2 regions of the Nocardia sp. NBC_00881 genome follow, and region 2 is predicted to be linked to the other one. Evidence: predicted binding sites of a transcription regulator. Region 2 holds the regulator's gene; the other holds the start of a gene.
What was found. Region 2 encodes HspR, which represses chaperone genes until heat shock. Its sites were predicted from a motif close to ANNTGAGTNNNNNNNACTCANNT; they were not measured.
Positions count from the first base shown of each region.

Region 1: lon (endopeptidase La) is a predicted target of HspR. The motif match lies at 5,129-5,151, and genes of this name have one in related genera.

Region 1 covers NZ_CP108798.1:5,665,578-5,673,087, reverse strand. Annotated here, with positions in the region: gene OH799_RS24265 (SRPBCC family protein) at 1-303, opposite strand, end outside; gene OH799_RS24260 (hypothetical protein) at 476-1,174, opposite strand; gene OH799_RS24255 (TIGR03084 family metal-binding protein) at 1,528-2,319, opposite strand; gene OH799_RS24250 (hypothetical protein) at 2,451-3,806, opposite strand; gene OH799_RS24245 (MarR family winged helix-turn-helix transcriptional regulator) at 3,965-4,450, opposite strand; partial or broken gene OH799_RS24240 (RNA polymerase subunit sigma-24) at 4,551-4,958, opposite strand; gene lon (endopeptidase La) at 5,230-7,510, shown strand, end outside.
Region 2 covers NZ_CP108798.1:5,352,762-5,360,271, forward strand. Annotated here, with positions in the region: gene OH799_RS22840 (LLM class flavin-dependent oxidoreductase) at 1-154, shown strand, start outside; gene OH799_RS22845 (FAD-binding oxidoreductase) at 385-1,542, shown strand; gene OH799_RS22850 (FAD-binding oxidoreductase) at 1,573-2,337, shown strand; gene OH799_RS22855 (FAD-binding oxidoreductase) at 2,543-3,712, opposite strand; gene OH799_RS22860 (heat shock protein transcriptional repressor HspR) at 4,261-4,659, opposite strand; gene dnaJ (molecular chaperone DnaJ) at 4,659-5,819, opposite strand; gene grpE (nucleotide exchange factor GrpE) at 5,844-6,569, opposite strand; gene dnaK (molecular chaperone DnaK) at 6,566-7,510, opposite strand, start outside.

The DNA of each region.
Region 1 (7,510 bases), 310 kb from region 2:
CAGCACCGACCGCCCATAGCCGAGCGGGTCGAAGCGCAGCGTCAACGTCCAGGTCAAACGCCCACGGAGCGTATACCCGATCACCGCGTTGCGGCGGTATTCGGTGATCTCGCATGTCACGGCCTGTCGCCAGAACCCGAGACGGGCGGCGAAGGCTGCGCCGAGGCCGCGGTCGAGTTCGCCGGTCGGCTCGAAGTTCGCGATGCCGAACATCCAGTTCGGTACGAAGAGATGGTTGTCCGTGTAAGTGAATGCCACTTCTACCGGCGCTCCGACGTCACTCGCGTACTTGATGTGGCCCATAGGCCCTCCCTGTCCCACGACTGGCGTTAAAAGTACTACAGCTCTCCTCTTTATTCGAGGGGATGGCCGGAATTTGGTGCGACGTATTGCCAGATATGGACTGGACGGTTGCTCGAGAACTCGGGTGTGAGCCGCCGCCTCGAAGCTGGTCGACGAGGTGTCCGCGATCGGGTTACACCGCGACGGCGTGGTCGGCGCCGCGCGGGAGCGCAACCGTGGTCTCGGGGCCGGCAGGCTCGGAACCCATGCCTGTGGGGCGTGTCTCCTCCGGAGTTGCCACGGGCTCAGGGCAACGGCTCAGACGCAGATCGTGCTCGCCGAGCGTCGGGTCGGAGAACGCCAATCGCACCTCACCGCGGTGGATGTCGAGATCGGTGCGCACCGTGGTCACGGCTGACGGTGCCGTGCCGAGCTGTTCCGGCACCGGAGTCGGCAGGTAGCCGGTGAGCAAAGCGAACGCGTTGGTGCCCACCGTGACCGAGACGGTGTCCGTCTCGGCCTCGGCGATCCGCGCTTCGACAAAGGCGTCGCCCAACCTGACCTTGCCGCCACGGCTCGTCGGCGCGCGCTGGGTCGAATCGCTATGCGGTTCCGCGCGTGTCGGTTCGGTTGCCAGCTGTCGCGTGTACGCCGCGGGCAGCGCGAAGCTGCGGCTGGTCAGCCTCGGACCGGAGCCGACCGGACCGCCGCGGTGGATATCCTTCGGCCCGGTCGGAGCGACCGGTGCGGCAAACTCCCTGTCGGGGCGTTGCGCATCGGCCATCTGGTGCACGATGTACCCACCCGCGACGACGGTCAGGCTGAGACTGGTGGCGCCGGCGAGCACGATGGTGGCGTGCCGTGCGAACTGGGCAGATCTATGTGCTGTCACGATGCGTCCTTCGTCTGCGTTGCTGCTCCTCGACAGAACGACCCGCACCATCGGAAGTCGCACGCTTATCCAGGTTACCGGCGTGGCCGGTGGCTACACCGCGTGAGGGAGATCGGCATCACAATGTGTGCCGCCAGAGCTGCCGCGCCGGACGGTCGAGCACCGATGCCAGGGCCTATGAATGTTTCCGACGGCACAACAGCGGGTAAACAATCGCGTAGCTGGCGAGCGTCATTCTCGACTGCCACATTGAGACACCCGGCCAATGGCGTCCGGCCGTCGACACGAACGGCGCACCCAAGTGTGGCGCTCGCCCGCTCCCGGATCTTCGGACCGGGTCGGGTGTCAGCGGGTCAGGCGAACTGGCCCGCTGTCCTGCCTTTTCCCGTCGGGCCCGCGAAAGCCTGTGCAATGCTGAGCCATTCGGCGGCGTCCTCGCCATGCACCTCGATCGAGAGGTCGTCGAGATGGCGGCGCTGCGTCACCAGCAGGCAGAAGTCCACTGCGGGGCCGATTACTCGCTGCACGGCCTTCTCTGGACCCCAAGACCAGATCGCACCATCGGGCGCCGTCAGCTCAACCAGGAATTCTTCAGTGGGCGGGGTCTTTTCGCGCACCGTGTACGCGAAGTTCCTGGTCCGCACGCCGATGTGCGCCACGCTGCGCAGGCGCGTGGTGGGAGTCCTTGCGACTCCGACGGTATCGGCCACGTCCTGCCCGTGCGCCCAAGTCTCCATGATGCGGGCGGTGACCATCGAAGCCGCGCTCATCGGCGGACCGAACCAGGGCAGCTTGACGCCTACGGGCACTGCGCGCAGCGCGTCGGTGAAGGTAGTGCGTCCGTGCCGCCACCGGTCGAGCAGTTCGGCGGGTGGTGCGGCCGCGGCTTCCTCGGCAGCTTCATCGACGAAGGTGAGCGCACGTGGCCCCGCATCGGCTATCAGTTTCTGGAAGCCGCCTGGGGCCGCGGCGGCGATGGTCGCGACCTCGTCGGTCCAGGCCAGGTGGCCGATCTGGTGTGCGATGGTCCAGCCGGCCGCCGGGGTCGGCTGCGCCCAGTCCGCCGGTGACAACGGGGCGACGAGCCGTTCCAGATCCGCGCATTCGGCGGCGAAATCGCCGAGTAGCACTTCGAGGTCGGCCATCCGTTCCCCTCCCGATCGGGGCACACCGCCTCGGGTGCCTTCGCGGTTCAGCTTCGCAGCGGGCCGAGAAAAATGCAAGCGTGCGTGCTTGTATTTTCCCCGTCCTTGTGGCCGCGCGGTGCGCGGACCGGCTACCAGCCGAAAATGATTAGATGCGCGGTGCCGACGACCAAACCGAGGGCCGCGCCGTGCAGGTAGAGCAGCCAGGCATCCTGTTCGACCGACGCGTAGAACATCTCCATGAACTCCCCCGGCGTCAGCCGCCGGAGCTTGTGCGTGGCGAATTCGTCAATGGTCTTCGCCTGCTCGAGCGTGAATTCCTCGTCCTCGACCAGGCTCGGCGCCAGGCCGACCGCCGCACCCGCAGCTCCAACCTTGAGATTGTCGAACTGGCGGCGGCCGAGCGCAGCCCGCACGAACGAGGTCGTGAGCCCGAGCCGGCGGTTGATCTCGTCGGCGATGAGGTGCTCCAGCAGTTGCCTGGTCTTGTCCCCGTTCGGGCCGTCCAGGAGCTCCTTCGACAGATTCGGCAGGGTCAACACCTGGTAGGCCAGGATGTGTGCGAGGTCGGTAGCCGCCTGCGGCTGCCGCTTCGCGAGAAGTGCCTGTTTCCACAGATACTTGTACCTCGGCCGTGGGTCGCCCGGCTCGAACACCATCTTCACGGCGATGACGTTCACGATCACGCCGATCGCCGCTGAGGCGAGCAGTACGATCACCCAGCCCGGCACCGAGCCGATCACCGGAATGTGCTGGTGCACATGCATATACAGGGCCAGTAGGAGACCGAACGGCGCGCCGAGGAACCCGATTCGCACCATGAACCGCAGCTCTGGTGCCGCGATCGTGGTGGTCAGATCCTTCAGGATGGACGGATTCTCCCGCAGGTAGCGGATGACGAAGCTCTTGATGTCGATCAGCTGGTCGACGTTGTCGCCGAGCGATTCGAACGCCCGGCGCGACAGTGCGGGCAATTCGCGATCCACCCGCTGGTAGATCATCTGCTTGGCGGCGCGCGGCACGGTACGCCACAGGTCCGGATTCTCCCGGTACATCAGCTCGTCGACCAGCGACTGCACCTGTTCGCGCGCGAGCATCGCGATGTAGTCGGCGATGCCGTCCAGGTCGAGTTCGTGGATGAAGTCCTTGGGGCTGCCGATCCGCATCAGCGCCTTGTCCACACAGATGCTGGCCATCTTCTCCGCGCGGGCCGGGATGAATCCCTGGAATCCGAGGCGACGCCCGTCACCGGAGAAGGTCGGCAGCACTTGGACCCGGCGCGGGAAGTAGGGATAGAGCACGGGCAGGCCAGGAACGCGAACGCCGCGGAACCGCACCGGCCAGAACAGCATCAGCACGCCGGTCCAGTTGGTCAGCCAGCCCGCCAGCGAGCTGAAGATCGGGAACGTGATCAGGTCGACGACGAACTTCGACTGTCCGGTCAACTCTTCCCAGTCGATGAACACGCCGACGGCGAGCGACGACATCGATGGGACTCCCTGGGCCGAGCCGGCGGAACCGCCGGTATGACATATCGAGGCCCCCACACTCTCATTGCGTTGGAGGGGTGTCAACGTGGCGCGGGCACCCATGTCGGCAGTTCTCGAGCGGCCCGTCCGGGGGCGTGAACGCGCGAGCGGCAGGATCAACTGGGCGACTCGGCCGACTCGGCGATCCGCAGGATGGCACGGCGGCCGACGGCTCGCACGGCAGGAAAATAGCGGGCGAAACCTCGCATCAGCTCGAGCGCCTCGTCGATGGATTGGCCGTCCGTGACCTCGTCGATCGTCTGATACAGCCGTTCTTCGATCTCCGCGACTTTCGACGACAGTTGTTCTCCCTCCGCCGTGAGTGTGAGCGTGATCCGGCGCCGATCGTCGAGCGCGGCCTCTCTCTTGATGAGGCCCGAGGTGACCAGCCGATCGACAAGCCTGCTCGGGCTACCACCGGTCTCGCAGACCAGAAGTTCACCGAGCCCGGCGAGCGTCAGTGGTTGATGATCGGTCAGTACCCTGAGAACTTCGGCCTGGGACGGGGTCAAACCCAATGGCCGCAGATCCGCGGAGAGTATTCGATTTCCCTCACGCTGAATGGCCAAGATGAGATAGCGCAGTTCCTCAGCGGGTCGCATGCCGATCCTCCTCCTTTAAATGTTGTGTAATCAGATCACACAACATTTATCTGCTCGACAGATCCCCGGCGCCCGCGACTTTGGCCGAGCAGGATCGCGCCTACGACCGCCCGGCGGCATAGAAAGACGTTCTATGCGCCGGGTGTCTGGACGAGGGAACGTCCTCCTGATGCGCTTGTCGGGCTTGGTGGGCGGCGGCCTGCTCGAGATCGCCGGCGCGTTCGAGGAGGTAGGCCCGGACTGCGGTGTGGCGGGGCAGCGCTGGGTCCAGTTCGGCCAGTTCGGCCAGTTCGGCTCGGGGTCCGTCGGCCTCACCGACCGCTACTGCGCGGTTCAGCCGCACTACCGGGCCGACGGTGAGGAGTAGCAGTTCGTCGTACCACTCCACGATCTGTACCCAGTCCGTCTCGGAGGTGCTCAGGGCGGCGATCGCGGCCTGGGCCTGGTATTCGCCCAGCTGGTCGCGGGCCAACGCGGTCTGCGGAATCGCCACCCCCTCGGCGATAAGGCCGGATCCATCGACGTACCTGACCTCGACATCGGCCCACGACATGGCCGACAGTCTCACGACGCACTCCGATCGACAGGAAATCCGGAAACCGGCTCAACACACCGACACCTACAGTTTCGCCCGAAGCGAACGAGCTGAACAGGGCGGAACAAACCCGGGAACGCCGGGGTTGAGTAGGCATCGCTCAACTTTTTGGAAGGTCGAACACGTGACTACACCACAGAACCTGCCGGTGCTGTTCTTGACCGATCCGATCGTGCTGCCGGGCATGGTCGTGCCCATCGAACTGGACGAATCCGCTCAGGCCGCGATCGACGCCGCACGCGCCGCCAAGACCGAGGCCGTGCTGCTCGCGCCGCGGCTGACCGAGGGCTACGCCGCCTACGGCGTGGTCGCGACCATCGAACAGGTCGGCCGGATGCGCGGTGGAGCACCGGCGGCCGTCCTGAAAGCTGAACGGCGCGCCAAGATCGGACATGGGGTCACCGGACCCGGCGCCGCCCTGTGGGTCGAGGCCGAGCCGGTCGACACTCCCGCACCGGATGGCCGGACCAAGGAACTGGCCGCCGAGTACAAGAAGCTGGTCGTCTCGGTGCTGCAGCGCCGCGAGGCTTGGCAGATCATCGACGCGGTCAATCAGCTGACCGACCCGTCGGCAATCGCCGACACCGCCGGTTATGCGCCGTACCTGACCGCCGAGCAGAAGCGGGAACTGCTCGAAACCCCCGACGTGGCCACGCGGCTCTCCACCCTGGTCGAGTGGACCAAGGAGTACATCGCCGAGGCCGAGATCACTGAGAAGATCAGCGAAGACGTCCGCGAGGGCATGGAGAAGAGCCAGCGGGAGTTCCTGCTGCGCCAGCAGCTCAACGCCATTCGCAAGGAACTCGGCGAAGACGAGCCCGACGGTGCCGACGACTATCGCACCCGGGTGGAGCAGGCCGACCTCCCCGGCGACATCCGCGAGGCAGCGCTGCGCGAGGTCGGCAGGCTGGAGCGGGCCAGCGATCAGAGCCCGGAATCCGGCTGGATCCGGACCTGGCTGGACACCGTGCTGGAGCTGCCGTGGACGGTGAAAACCACGGACAGCACCGACGTTTCGGCCGCCCGCGCGGTCCTGGACGCCGACCACCACGGCCTGGACGAGGTCAAAGACCGCATGGTCGAATACCTGGCCGTCCGGTCCCGTCGGGCCGCCCGTGGCCTGGAAGTCGTCGGCGGACGCGGCTCTGGCGCGGTGCTGGTGCTGGTCGGCCCGCCCGGCGTCGGCAAGACCTCGCTCGGGGAGTCCGTGGCAAGGGCGCTGGGCCGCAAGTTCGTTCGCGTCGCCCTCGGCGGCGTGCGTGACGAAGCCGAGATCCGTGGTCACCGGCGGACCTACGTCGGGGCTCTGCCGGGTCGCATCGTGCGCGCCATGAAGGAGGCCGGCTCGATGAACCCCGTCGTCCTGCTCGACGAGATCGACAAGGTCGGCTCAGACTTCCGCGGCGACCCGGCCGCCGCCCTGCTCGAGGTGCTGGACCCGGCGCAGAACCACACGTTCCGCGACCACTACCTCGATCTCGACCTGGACCTGTCCGACGTGCTGTTCATCGCCACAGCGAACGTGATGGAGACCATCCCCGGCCCGCTGCTGGACCGGATGGAGCTGATCACCGTCGACGGCTACACCGAGGATGACAAGGTGGCCATCGCCCGCGACTTCCTGGTGCCCAGGCAGCTGGAGCGCAACGCGCTGACCGCCGACGAGGTGACCATCACCGAGGAGGCACTTCGCGAGATCGCGGCGAACTACACCAGGGAAGCCGGTGTCCGGCAGATGGAGCGGCTGATCGCGAAGGCACTGCGTAAGGCGGCGACCCGGCTGTCCGAGGGCGGAATCGTCCCCGCCGGATCGGGGTACGACCCCGAACTCGGCTACGACGCGCTGGTGAAGTCCGAGGACGGAACTACTCCGGCCGGATCGGGTTACGACTCCGAACTGGGCTATGAGGCGCTGGTGAAGTCCGAGCACGGTGGCGCTTCCGCGCAATCCGTGACGATCGGTCTCGGCGACCTGAAGGACTACCTGGGTCGTCCGCGCTTCACCCCCGATTCGGTGGAACGCACCGCCGTTCCGGGTGTGGCGACCGGTCTCGCCGTGACCGGCGCGGGCGGCGACGTCCTCTACATCGAGGCCAACGCCGCCGAGGGCGAGCGCTCGCTGACCCTCACGGGCCAGCTCGGCGACGTCATGAAGGAATCCGCGCAGATCGCGCTGACCTACGTGCGCTCGCACCTGGCGGAGATCGGCATCGAGCCGTCGGTACTGGATCGCAATATCCACATCCATTTCCCGGCCGGTGCGGTGCCTAAGGACGGGCCGTCCGCGGGCGTCACCATGGTCACCGCTCTGGTGTCGCTGGCGCTGGATCGTCAGGTGCGCTCGGATGTCGGCATGACCGGCGAGGTCACGCTGAATGGACGGGTGCTGCCGATCGGCGGCGTAAAGCAGAAGCTGCTCGCCGCCCAACGGGCCGGGCTGAAGACGGTGTTCATCCCGGCCCGCA
Region 2 (7,510 bases):
GCCCGAGCGCTGGGTCGATGACCTGCTTGCGCTGCATCGCGACCAGCGCATCGACGGATTCGTCTTCTGGCCGACCGAGGGGGAACCGGTGGAACAGATCCGTCGTTATACCGAGCAGGTCGTGCCCGCGGTCCGTGTCTGCAGCGAAGGTTGACCGGCCGGAACGAGCCATTCATTCCACACGATGCCGTGTGGTGATCGGCTACGGCCGGACGGCGGCACGGGTCAGCAACCCCCGCGATTTGCCCACCGGTTACCCTTCGGCCGGGTCTTGCCGACCATACTCACACGACCACGGGCTTTTCGGGGATACTTGTTCGGCGGAGGACCGCCGGTAACGGATAACGTCCCCGGACAGAACTGAGGGAAAGGAAGCTCCACGTCGTGGATGCGCGTTCGGCTGCGCTGGTCCGCGCCAATTTCCGTTCGGTGATCGAGTCGCCGAATGGACCCGAGCGGTTGGTCAGTGCGTTCTACGGTCATATGTTCGCCGAGACCCCCCGGCTGCGCGAACTATTTCCGCCCGCCATGGAAATGCAGGCCAAGCGGGTCGTCACCGCCGTCCAGTACGTGCTCGATCACTTGGAGGACTGGGACCGGGCACAGAGCTTCCTGGAACAGCTCGCCCGCGATCACCGCAAGTACGGCGTCCAGGCGGAACACTACGACGTGGCGGGCCGCGCTCTGCTTGCCGCGTTCCGCGCGTACAACGGCCCCGCCTGGCACCGCGGTTTGGAGGAGGGCTGGCGTGACATCACCATCTTGATCTCCGCGTCCATGGCTATCGGCGCCAATTCCGACAAGTCCCAACCGTACTGGGCGGCGACCGTGGTCGGTCATCGCCGCGTGCTGGAGGACCTGGCCATCGTGCGCCTGCAGTCCGACGGGCCGATTCCCTACCAGGCCGGGCAATACCTGCCGGTCACCGTGCCGCAGCGACCGAAGATGTGGCGCTACTTCTCGCCTGCGATCCCGTCCAACCCGTACGGCGAGATCGAGTTCCACGTGCGCAAGATTCGGGGCGGGTGGGTGAGCCCGGCGATCGTCAACGAGACCAGGGTGGGCGACCGGTGGCGAATCGCTGGTCCGCTCGGCGGCCTGCACGTCGACCGGGACAGCGGCCGTGACGTGCTGATGATCGGCGCGGGCACCGGCATCGCGCCGTTGCGGGCCCAGCTGATCGAGATGGGCCAGCGTGGCATCAACCCGCGGGTGCATTTCTTCATCGGCGGCCGATACCCCTGCGACTTGTACGACGTGGAGAACATGTGGCAGCTCTCGCAGAGCAACCCGTGGCTCACCATCGTGCCCGTGTGTGAGCAGAAGACCAACCCGTGGTGGTACCCGCACCCGCCTCAGGACGCACCGTACGGCATGCACCGGCGCTTGATCGGTAACCTTGGCGCTGTAGTCGCGAGCTTCGGCGCGTGGGCGGATCGGCAGATCCAGATCGCCGGATCGGCGCGGATGATCGCGGACACCCGGCGCGCGCTGATCGCGGTCGGTACGCCGGAGCAGATCATCAGCTGCGACCCTGTGTAAGTGAAGGAGGCCCCCTTGGGGGACCCGGGCATGCTCGGTAACGGTGCGCATCAGGCGCCCGAATGGACCTCGACCGTCGTCGGCCATCATCGGCTGCGCCACGACCTCGCGGTAATCCGTTTGATCGGCGAGTTCGTGCCGTTCGCCGCGGGCCAGTCCGTCGAGGTGCAGGTGCCGCAACAGCCCGGCGTGCGGCGCAGGCTCTCGCCCGCCTTGCCGCCCTCGCTGGACGGCAAGCTGGAGTTCCATGTGCGCACCGTGCCGGGCGGATGGTGCAGCGGCGCGATCGTTGCCGACACCCAGCCGGGCGACGCGTGGCGGATCGGTGCTCCGCTCGGCGCGTTCACGGTCGACCCGGACGGCGACGAGGTGGTGATGATCGCGGGCGGCACGGGATTGGCGCCGATGCGCGCGCAGATCCTCGACCTGGCCCGCAAGCCGGACCCGCCGCCCACCTACCTGTTCATCGGCGGGCGGTCGCCGCGCGACCTCTACGCCGCGGACATGCTGTCCCTACTGGCCGGTGAATTGCCATGGCTCACTGTGATTCCCGTGGTGGAAAGTCTGGAGGATCCCGGCTGGGTGGACGAGTGGTACGAGCAGTCCCGCGTCGACATCGGTTTCCCACCGGACGACATGCTGCACGGCACGCTCGCCGACGTCCTCGGGTCGCATGGCGCGTTCCTGAATCACCAGGTGCTGGTCTGCGGCTCACCCGCCATGGTCCAGACCACCCTCGACCGACTGCTCGAAACCGGGACTCCTGCTGAGCAAATCCAATTCGAGGGAATCTGAGCTGTGTTCGGTTTGCCGCGCCCGGGCGCGGCATGCTTCGCGAGCCTCGCGCCGCCGAGGGAAGTCGTCCGGCTCATCAGGCAGGAACCGTACGGCACAGCCCCGGGTCGGACGCACCAGAAATCCCGCGGACCGAGCCCGCACGTCAGAGCAACACGCAACCTCGCACAGCGCGAGTCTTACGAGCGCGTTCGCGGTCAACAATTCAGAACAGCGGGTCGTGGCGGATATTCTTCGCGGGTATCCCGGCCGCCATCAGCCGGAACTTCGTGGTCTGCACCATCGACGGCGAACCGGCGATCTGCACATCCCGGTCGGCCCATGCCCCGAAGCTCGCGACAACCTTGCCGATCTGACCGGTGACCCGAGGTTCCAAGCCGGGCCGAAGTGGTTGGGGTCCGTCGGGTTCGGTATACCACCAAGGGTTTTCGTCGTGCTCGGTGACCGGCGTCACGGTGAGCCAGCGGTTGGCCACCGCCAGGTCGTTCAGCGTCTCCAGGTCGTAGAGATCGCATGGGTTGTGGCCGCCGACGAACAGGTGAACCTTCGGGTTGACACGTCGCTGCGCCATCGCCATGAGCTGTGCGCGTAGCGGTGCGAGGCCGGTGCCGCAGCCGATCATCAGCATCTTGCGCTTGAGGTTGCGCGGTACACCGAGGCCGCCGAGCGGCGAGCCGAGTAGCCACTGGTCGCCGACAGCGGTCTGGCCGACGATGGCCGAGCTGACCCAGCCACCCAGCACGCCGCGGACGTGGAATTCGATCTCGCCATCGGTGTCGGCGGGCACGGCGGGCGAGAGATAGCGCCACATGCGTGGCCGCGACGGAATCTGCACGCTCACGTATTGGCCGACGGAGTATTGCATGGGCTGGTCGAGTTGCAGCCGGACGATGGTCAGGTTGCGCAGCACTTCCCGGCGCTCGATCACGGTGCCGGTCCAGATGGGCGGGGTCGTCTCCTTCTCCGCCGCACCGATCATGGTGTCGGCGATGATCTTCAGGCCCTCGTCCCACGCCTGGTCGACCTCGTCGGTCCACATCTCAGTGCCCGCGAATATCTGCACAGCGGTCTTCAGCGAGGTGGCCACCGCGAGGTAGTGCTCGGCTTGTACGCCGTATTTGCGGTGATCCCTGCCCAATTGGGCGAGGAAGGGAAGCAGCTTGTTCGGCTCCTCCAGCCGGTCGAGAGCGTACGCGATCGCCTTGACGAGGCGATCGCGCTGCGCGTCCATGGCGGCCGGAAAGAAATCGCGGACCTGCGGGTAGTCCGTGAACAAGATCGCGTAAAACGATCTCGCCAGTTTCTCCGACCCCCCTTCCTCCGCAGCAACCGCCTTGAAAGTTGTTCTGATCAAAGCGACAGTGCGCGAATCCATTTGTTTCACAACCCCATTTCGCACTCGAACACAAACCGTGCCGGCGAGTGCGGTGCTGCGGGACACTCGACAGCAGTCGATGGTAACGAAGTGTAGGCGAGGTTTGCCAGCAACGGAGTCATCCGCTCGAATTTCTCGTATGTAATTCCGTCGAAACGAGGACAGGAAACAAGACACGCCAGAGAAACCGACTGGAAGACGGTCGATCTGGCGAAAAATCAGTCGTGCACTCGCCGAATCCACAAGGGTGGCTTGGAAAATTTCATCCCGGTCGGTCTGTTGCAGCGACCTTGGGGCAACATGCGTGATGGGTGAACGGAGATCAGAACGAGTAAACGACAAGGACACCGCCGACCGATCGATGGCCGAATCAACCGGTGGGCTCGACACCGAAATGGCTTGACTCGAACAACTTCCCCGGAACATGTTCTGGTTTACTGTCGGCTAACGCTGAAGTGAGCACCAGCGTCCGGAAACGACAGCGGGCCCCCGGCGCCGAATCGCGGTTCGCGACCCGTGGCCGGAGGCCCATCGGTGTGCCGACGTCGTCAGCGCCGGTTGCGCGGCTTCCAGACAACCAACGCCGTGCTGCGTTGCGGCGGCGAGAGATCGGGCCGGTAGCCCGCCCGCAGCCGCTCCAGCTCTGCCGACAGTTCGGCGACATGCTGGCGCAGTTCCTCCACCTGATTGGTCAGTTCGATGATGCGTTTGATGCCCGCCAGGTTGACACCCTCGTCCTGGGACAGCCGCTGCACCTCGCGCAGCAGCTCCACATCCCGTGCCGAGTAGCGGCGCCCACCGCCCGAAGTGCGTTGCGGCGTCACCAGTCCCAGTCGGTCATACGTGCGCAGTGTCTGCGCGTGCATGCCCGCGAGTTGGGCCGCCACCGAGATCATGAAGAACTCGGCACGCGAACCGGCGGACGCGTTCTTCGGATCCGACGACATCACGCACCCGCCCATCCCGCACGTGGGTCGAATCCGCTCGCCTTCTCCGCCTCCTGGTAGCGCTTCAGCGCATCGATGGCATCGCTGTCCAGCTTCTGTGGCACCGCGACCTTGACGGTGACCAAAAGGTCACCGGCACCGCCGCCGCGCTTGAGTACGCCACGGCCACGCACCCGCAGGATGCGGCCGTCGACAGTACCAGGAGGCACCTTCACGCCGACCCGGCCCTCCAGCGTTGGCACGGAAACCGTTGTGCCCAAGACCAATTCACTGTAACTGACCGGAAGCACCAGGGTCAGGTCGTCGCCGTTGCGGCCGAAGACCTTGTCCTGGCTGACGTGCACAGTGACATACAGGTCACCCGACGGCGCACCGCGCAGCCCCGCCTCACCTTGGCCGGCCAACCGGATCCGCTGCCCGTCACTGACTCCCGGGGGAATCCGCACCGTAATGGTGCGCGTGCGGTTCTGGATCCCGCTGCCGCGGCAGTCGGTGCAGGGGTCGTCGATGATCGAGCCGGTCCCACGGCAATCGTCGCACGGCTCGCTGAAGCCGAACGCCCCCTGGTTGCGGCTGACGACGCCGGTTCCGTTGCAGAGGGGGCAGACTCGTGGACTGGTCCCCGGTTTTGCGCCGCTGCCGTGACACGTAGTGCACGGCGACGGGCTTGTCATCCGCAGCGGAACCGTGACGCCCTGTGCCGCTTCGCGGAAACCGAGCGTTGTCTCGGTCTCCACGTCGGCGCCGCGCCGCGGGCGGCTCGCGGTCCGCGTGCCGCCCCGGTTGAACAGACCACCGAACAGGTCACCGAGGCCACCGTCGCCCGCGTTCGCGCCGCCGAAAATGTCCCCGATGTTGAATTCCTGCGAGAAGCCGCCGCCGGCGCCGGGAGTGAATCCGCCGCGACCGTAACCACCGCCGCCCGCGAAGAGCTTGCGGGTGTCGTCGTACTCCTTGCGCTTGGCCGGATCCGACAGCACGGCATGCGCCTCGCTGACGGTCTTGAACCGCTCCTCGGCCTTGGTGTCGCCAGGATTGGCGTCCGGGTGCAAGTCGCGCGCGAGCTTGCGGTACGCCTTCTTGATCTCATCCTGCGAGGCGGCGGAGGAAACACCCAGCTCCTTGTAGAAGTCCTTTTCGATCCACTCCCGTTGGCTCACCGAGCATCTCCTCCTCTCGCGTTCTTATCGGTCGCTCGTGTCGGCATCAACGTCCGATGCCTCTTCCGTCGGCCGATCGGCGGTCTCCGCCAGATCGGCTACGCCATCGGTTACCCCGACGAGCGCGTGCCGAAGCACCCGATCGCCGAACCGATAGCCCTTGCGCATAACTATGCCGATCACCGGGTCATGCCCAGAGCCCTCGTGCTGCACGGCCTCGTGCAGGGTCGGGTCGAAAGGCTCACCCTCCGAACCGAACTCCTCGAGGCCCTGCTTCTGCAGCGCGGCCGCCAGCTTGTCGGCCACCGACCTCAGCGGCCCGGACTCCAGGTCCCCATGCGCCCGAGCCCGGTCGAGATCGTCGAGTACGCCGAGCAGTTCGGTGACCACCGATGCCTTCGCGGCGTCGGTGGCAGCCTTGCGGTCGCGCTCGACGCGGCGCCGGTAGTTGGCGTACTCCGCGGTCAGCCGCTGCAGATCGGCGGTGCGCTCGGCGAGCTCGCCGCCGATGGTGTCGGCGAGCGTCTCGGTCTGGGGCGCACCGTTGCCCGCGGCGGGGCCGGGTTCCGCCGCAGCGGCGGGGCCGGGTTCCGCCGCAGCGGCGGGGGCGGGTTCCGCCGCGGCGGCGGGGGCGGGTTCCGCCGCGGCGCCGTTGTCCGCGGCCTGCTCGCGGATCTCGCCGGTCTCCGGGTCGACCTTCCGGTTGTCGACGAAGGTGATCGGCTCCTGTTCGGAGTTGCCCTGTGTCACTTCTTCTCCGTGTCGACCGGCTCGTCCACGACCTCGGCGTCCACGACCTGGTCATCGTCCGCGGAACTCGACGCACCGTTGCCGGATGCGGCGGCATCCGCCGCCGATGCCTCGTAGATCGCCTGGCCGAGCGCCTGCGACTCGGTCGCCAGCTTTTCGACGGCCGCCTTGACCGCGGCGATGTCGGTGCCCTTCAGCGCCTCGTTCGCCTCACCGATGGCCGCCTCGACCTTGGACTTCACGTCCGCGGGGACCTTGTCCTCGTTGTCCTTGATGAACTTCTCGGTCTGGTGCACCAGCGACTCGGCCTGGTTGCGGGTCTCGGCCTCCTCGCGGCGGGCCTTGTCCTCGGCGGCGTGCGCCTCGGCGTCCCTGACCATCCGGTCGATCTCCTCCTTGGACAGACCGGAGCCGTCCTGGATCTTGATCCTGTTCTCCTTGCCGGTGCCCTTGTCCTTCGCGGTCACGTGCACGATGCCGTTGGCGTCGATGTCGAAGGTGACCTCGATCTGCGGTACGCCGCGCGGGGCGGGCGGGATGCCGGTCAGCTCGAAGGAGCCGAGCAGCTTGTTGTGCGAGGCGATCTCGCGTTCACCCTGGAACACCTGGATCTGCACCGAAGGCTGGTTGTCGTCGGCCGTGGTGAAGGTCTCCGAACGCTTGGTCGGGATCGTGGTGTTGCGCTCGATGAGCTTGGTCATCACGCCACCCTTGGTCTCGATACCCAGCGACAGCGGGGTCACATCGAGCAACAGGACGTCCTTCACCTCGCCCTTGAGCACACCGGCCTGCAGGGCGGCGCCGACGGCGACGACCTCGTCCGGGTTCACGCCCTTGTTGGGCTCCTTGCCGCCGGTCAGTTCCTTGACCAGATCGGAAACGGCGGGCATCCGGGTGGAGCCACCGACGAGCACGACGTGGTCGATGTCGGACACCTTGAT